Priestia megaterium: one gene and its partner. Each later gene encodes a partner of the first gene's protein in a complex. Links are inferred from orthologs where the notes say so. Each region holds a gene or a part of one and is shown in the gene's direction. Other genes may lie near its edges. The genes, in order: CEQ83_RS06245 and CEQ83_RS06755.

Evidence for each region.
Region 2: CEQ83_RS06245 (region 1) and CEQ83_RS06755 share a complex: the UniProt entries of both Bacillus subtilis proteins name them as parts of the ktrCD complex. The link is inferred for Priestia megaterium from one-to-one orthologs.

The regions. Positions count from the first base shown.
Region 1 is NZ_CP023317.1:1,241,498-1,244,679, forward strand. What follows is about bases 85-2,931. They hold CEQ83_RS06245 (TrkH family potassium uptake protein), read left to right. Parts: upstream 85-741; coding sequence 742-2,121; downstream 2,122-2,931. Other genes in these bases: CEQ83_RS06240 (class III poly(R)-hydroxyalkanoic acid synthase subunit PhaC), read left to right, coding at 85-425; CEQ83_RS26945 (hypothetical protein), read left to right, coding at 2,489-2,647; CEQ83_RS26950 (thiamine pyrophosphate-dependent enzyme), read left to right, coding at 2,650-2,823; CEQ83_RS06250 (B12-binding domain-containing radical SAM protein), read right to left, coding at 2,851-2,931. Outside these bases: more of CEQ83_RS06240, read left to right, coding at 1-84; more of CEQ83_RS06250, read right to left, coding at 2,932-3,182. UniProt on the Bacillus subtilis protein: Integral membrane subunit of the KtrCD potassium uptake transporter. The 2 major potassium transporter complexes KtrAB and KtrCD confer resistance to both suddenly imposed and prolonged osmotic stress.
Region 2 is NZ_CP023317.1:1,346,880-1,349,975, forward strand. Bases 298-3,058 are described here. They hold CEQ83_RS06755 (potassium channel family protein), read left to right. Parts: upstream 298-1,227; coding sequence 1,228-1,890; downstream 1,891-3,058. Other genes in these bases: CEQ83_RS06750 (ABC transporter ATP-binding protein), read left to right, coding at 298-1,078; rnjA (ribonuclease J1), read right to left, coding at 1,933-3,058. In the rest of the region: more of CEQ83_RS06750, read left to right, coding at 1-297; more of rnjA, read right to left, coding at 3,059-3,096. UniProt on the Bacillus subtilis protein: Catalytic subunit of the KtrCD potassium uptake transporter. The 2 major potassium transporter complexes KtrAB and KtrCD confer resistance to both suddenly imposed and prolonged osmotic stress.

The DNA.
Region 1 (3,182 bases):
AGCCAATCACAAATTTTTACGGTCCGTATGTAACGCTGGTGGATCGTTCGGAAAATCAGCGCTTTGTTGAAAGCTGGAAGCTAATGCAAAAGTGGGTTGCTGACGGAATCCCATTTGCTGGTGAAGCTTATCGTCAGTGGATTCGCGACTTCTATCAACAAAACAAATTAATCAATGGTGAACTTGAAGTTCGCGGCCGAAAAGTAGATTTGAAAAATATTAAAGCTAATATTTTAAACATTGCTGCTAGCCGTGATCATATTGCGATGCCGCATCAAGTGGCAGCTTTAATGGACGCTGTTTCAAGTGAAGATAAAGAGTACAAATTGCTGCAAACAGGTCACGTATCTGTTGTATTTGGTCCAAAAGCAGTGAAGGAAACATATCCTTCAATCGGCGATTGGCTAGAAAAACGTTCTAAATAAAATAAAGACGCGGCTGGGACAAAAATATTTTAGCCGAAGTAAAAAACGAACCACTGATATTAGTGGTTCGTTTTTTGTTATGGTGAACGCAGGTTTCAAGTATGTGGTTGCTTCTAGCTGTTTTTTTGTAAACAGACCATATTGAGTGACGGTTCTTGATGCAGGCTGCTGGGATTTATGATATCTAATGACAAGTGAGGTGACTTCTTTTATACTAATGTAGTCACCTTCTTGAACATGGGATTTTTTACATGGATATTACGATCCATGTAACAATGAGTATGCTTTGGGAAGAAAGAAGAAAACTATTAGTATTATAACAAAAAAGGAATGTCAGATTATGCCGCAACCATGGAAACGACGAGTAAGGCAGATGTCTTCAGCTCAAATTATTGTTACATTTTACATAGTGGCTGTTACGCTTGGATTTCTATTGCTTAGTATTCCAGAAGCTTTAAAGCCGGGAGTGAAGTTAGCATTTATTGATCGCTTATTTATTGCCGTTAGTGCGGTAAGTGTAACAGGGCTGACACCTGTTTCTACTCCGGATACATTTAGTACGACGGGCTATTTTTTGCTCGCTTTTATCTTTCAAATCGGTGGTATTGGTGTGATGACACTCAGTACATTCATTTGGATGATTTTAGGTAAAAAAATTGGTTTAAAGGAACGTCAGCTCATTATGACAGATCATAACCAATCCCGTTTATCAGGATTAGTTGACTTGATGAGAAATATTTTATTTATTATTTTTGCTATTGAACTAGTTGGTGCCATTATTTTAGGATTACATTTTCTCCGTTACTATTCGAGCTGGACAGATGCGTTTCTGCATGGTTTCTTTGCTTCTGTCAGCGCTACAACAAATGCCGGCTTCGATATTACAGGATCTTCATTTATTCCGTATGCCCATGATTATTTTGTACAAGTGGTAACTGTTATTTTAATTACGCTTGGAGCGATTGGATTCCCTGTGTTAATTGAGATTAAGCACTATTTTTTAACATTTAAAGATAAGCGTAAATTTCAATTTTCTCTATTTGCGAAGCTAACGACCATTATGTTTTTTCTGCTGTTGGCAGGGGGAACAATTTTAATTCTTGTGCTAGAGCATTCAGGGTTTTTAGCAGATAAGTCTTGGGATGAATCGTTCTTTTATGCGTTTTTCCAATCCGCTGCTACAAGGAGCGGAGGAGTGGCGACCATGAATATTAATGAGTTTTCACTTCCTACGTTAATTATGATGAGCGCGATGATGTTTATCGGGGCTTCACCGAGCTCAGTAGGAGGAGGAATTCGTACGACGACGTTTGCATTAAATATTCTTTTCCTGTTTTATTACGTAAGAGGAAATAAGACGATTAAAATCTTTCGCCGCGAAATTCATGAAGATGACATTATCAAATCAGTAGCCGTGTCGATGTTAGCCGTGATCATTTGCTCGATTTCTCTTCTTATTTTAAGTATTACAGAACATTTTTCTCTCATTGAGCTTATTTTTGAAGTGTGTTCAGCTTTTGGGACAACCGGTTTATCAATGGGCATTACAGGAGGACTTTCTGATATCGGAAAATGCGTTATTATGATTTTAATGTTCATTGGCCGAATTGGCATGTTTTCATTTATCTTAATGCTTCGCCGTCCAACGTCTGGACCGGATTATCACTATCCGAAAGAACGTATCATTATTGGATAAAAGAGGCTGGGACAAAAATATGTTAGTTGAAGGAAGATCCGAATGAGTTTGTTTCTTGATTAAGAATCCAACTCGTTCGGATCTTTTTATTATGATGGTGAACGTAGGTTTCATGTAGCTGCTTCTAGCTGTTGATGGGAGGGCGAGGCTTATCGACCGCCCGCGGAAAGCGAAGCCTTGCACGGAAATCAACAGCGGTGTCACAAGCGGTTCAACGCATTTATCCTAGTTGTTCGTATTTAGAGTAAAGTGATTTTGTTATGTTTCAACCGCTTTTTTACAGCTTTTTCTGCTTATATTGCTTAGCAAAACGCGCATTCTAAGAAAAGGAAGTTCAATGGACTTCCAAGCATAGGAGGGATAGATGATGGCAAAGCGTAAAGTAGGGTACAAATCAGCACTAACTAACAACAATACACCAAAAGAGAGCCTTTCAGATGCAGAATTTGCTGCTGAATATGCTGGCGGCGAGGAGCCGGCTAAAGGCGCGAATCGCAATTCTAAAAAAGGAAAGCAAGGTAAGTAACGATGAGCAAACATAAACAAAATAATAAGCACATCGCGAGCACCGAAGCAAAACAAAAACAATTACTGCAAGAAGAGTTTGGAACGGAAATGGGCGATCCGAACGCAGCTAAAATATATGAATCCCTTGGAAAGACAAAGTCTGATAAAGAGCATGAAAAGAAAAAAGAATGCTAAAGAAAAAAACCTCGGATATCCGAGGTTTTAGCTTACAACTGGAAGACCAAATGCTTCTACAGGTGCTGAATAAAGTTTTGTATCATTTGCTTTTTGATCATAATAAGCAAGAAGAACAGATGGTTGTTCATTGATTTGTCCTGTTTGTTTATAATACATATAATCAAATGGAAGAATCTCTAAAACAGTGTGCTTGTATAATTCTTTTTCAGCAAGCTGTTCAGCTTCAAAAGCCTGTCCCATGGTAGAAGGATTAGCAAGCATTTGCTGATAGTAATGAGAGCGGACTTGTTTTTCTACTTTATCGTCCCACCAAGGCTTACGAGGCTTATGCTTTTGGTTTTGTAAATAATCAATTT
Region 2 (3,096 bases), 110 kb from region 1 along the record:
AGAAAATATGCTGTTTTTTGATCGCATAAACAGTGAAAATTACGAGAGCTGGAGGCAAGCTACTCGAAAAAATGCCATGTTTCGACCGTTTGTAGAATTCACAAATGCTGTCGGAACGGCCATTTTAATTTGGTTCGGTGCCGCACTTATCCAAGATGAGCGGCTAACAATTGGTATTTTTGTATCATTTGCTTTTTATCTCGGGATGTTTTGGGAACCGATTTCTCGTTTAGGGCAAGTGTACAATCAATTATTAATGGGAATGGCTTCATCCGAGCGCATTTTTGAATTTCTAGATGAAAAACCTCTCGTCGCAGATTTGGAAACCGCTACGTCTTTAGAGAATATGAAGGGGAAAGTTGAGTTCAAGCACGTCTCATTTTCTTATGATGGGAAGCGGAAAGCTCTAAACAACGTATCAATTGAAATAAAAGAAGGACAGACGGTTGCTTTAGTGGGGCATACTGGATCTGGAAAAACATCCATTGCTAATTTAATCACACGTTTTTATGATGTGAACGAAGGGCAGATTTTAATTGATAATATGCCTATTCAAGATATTACGTTAGCGAGTTTACGAGCACAAATTAGTATTGTGCTGCAAGAAACCTTTATTTTTTCAGGAACCATCACGGAGAATATTCGGTTTGGAAAACCGGATGCTACCGATGATGAAGTAATTAAGGCCGCAGAAGCGGTAGGGGCTGCAGATTTTATAAAGCGTCTGAAAAAAGGCTATGATACGGAAGTAGAAGAGCGAGGAAACGTCTTATCGGTGGGAGAGCGTCAATTGATTTCATTTGCTCGAACGCTGTTGGCTGATCCTCGTATTATCATTTTAGATGAAGCGACAGCAAGCATCGATACAGAAACAGAAGTGAAGATTCAACAAGCGCTTAAAACGCTGTTAAATAACAGAACGGCCATCATGATTGCTCATCGGCTATCGACTATACGAGAAGCAGATAACATCATTGTGTTAGACCACGGAAGCATTATTGAAACAGGCAATCACGGGGAACTTATGCAGCAAAAAGGCGTATATTATTACCTTGTTCAAACCCATGCTACAGCTTAAAAAGCAGAAGGAGCTGATCCTTCTGTTTTTCTATGAGAAATAGTAAAGACATATAAGCGTTGTTAACGGGAAAATGAGGTTGATACAAAAGAATTGTGGTAAAATAACGGTAGTTCAGATTTTTTCCTGTACATAATGGAGGAATTCAAATGAAAAAAGAATTTGCAGTCATCGGATTAGGTAGATTTGGTGGAAGTATTTGTAAAACATTAAGCGATCAAGGAATGGAAGTTCTGGCGATTGACATTGATGAAGAAAAGGTAAATGAGTATGCTAACGTTGCTTCGCATGCAGTAGTAGGCGATTCAATGGATGAAGGGGTTCTAAAAAGTTTAGGAATTCGTAATTTTGATCACGTTATCGTAGCTATTGGCGACAATATTCAGGCAAGTATTTTGACGACCCTTATACTAAAAGAGCTGGGGGTTGAAAAAATAACGGTAAAAGCGCAAAATGATTATCATGCCAAAGTATTATCAAAAATTGGCGCCAATTTTATCGTGCATCCCGAACGAGATATGGGACGAAGAATTGCCAATAACATGATTTCAAACAGCGTGCTGGATTATTTGGAGCTATCTGAAGAACACAGCATTGTCGAATTAGTAGCAAGCAAAAGAATGGCTGGTAATACGCTGATTGAGTTAGACATTCGTGCGAAATATGGTATTAACATTGTAGCCATTAAGCGTGATCGAGATATCATCGTTTCTCCTCAGGCGTCCGAAACGATACAAGAAGGAGACGTGTTGATTGTTATTGGAGCAGACGCAGATATCAACCGCTTCGAAAATAAATTTGCCAGTTCCTAATAAAAAAGAGCAGATGCAATTGCATCTGCTCTTTTTCTTTTATTAAACCTCCATAATGATTGGTAAAATCATTGGACGGCGCTTTGTTTTTTCGTAAAGGAATGGAGCCAATGTGTCTGTGATTTCATTTTTAATCTCAGACCATTGTGATGTACGACGTTCCATCACTTTGTTCAAGTGTTTTGTAATGAGGGACTGTGCATCATTAATTAAGTCGCCAGATTCGCGCATATAAACAAAACCACGAGAGATAATGTCTGGACCAGCAGCGATTTTGAAGTCTTTCATATTGATGCTTACAACGACAATAACAAGTCCTTCTTCAGATAAAATACGGCGGTCACGAAGTACGATATTTCCAATGTCACCAATTCCGCTTCCGTCAATATATACAGAGCCTGAAGGGATTTTTCCAGCTACTGAAGCTTCACTGTCGCTTAAAGCTAGCACCTCTCCATTATCCATAATGAAGCAGTTTTCTTCAGGAACTCCACAGTCTGTTGCAAGTTTGATGTGCATCTTCTGCATGCGATACTCACCGTGAATTGGCATAAAGTATTTTGGTTTCATCAAACGAAGCATTAATTTTTGCTCTTCCTGTCCGCCGTGTCCAGAAGTATGAATATCGTTTAGAGCACCGTGAATAACCTCTGCTCCTGCACGGAATAGCATATCAATTGTTTTGCTAACACTTACTGTATTTCCTGGAATAGGTGAAGATGAGAATACAACCGTATCTCCAGGGATAATTTGAATTTGGCGGTGAGTACCATTTGCAATTCTAGATAGCGCTGCCATCGGTTCACCTTGGCTGCCTGTACATAAAATAGTCACGCGGTTAGCTGGAATTCGGTTAATTTGAGAAGGCTCAATGAACGTATCTTTTGGACATGAAATATATCCAAGCTGTTGGCCAATCTCAATAGCTGCTTCCATACTGCGTCCGAATACAGCAACTTTGCGGTTATGCAATACGGCTGCTTCCACTACTTGCTGTAAGCGGTGAATATTTGAAGCAAACGTTGCAAAAATAATACGGCCGTCTACTTTACGGAAAATGTCATGAATGCTGTCACCTACGCGGCGCTCAGACATCGTAAAGTTAGGAATTTCACTGTTTGTACTGTCTGAAAGCAAGCATAGAACGCCTTCTTTACCGATTTCAGCCATTTTTGTTAAGTTAGCCGGTTCGCCCACTGGTGTAAA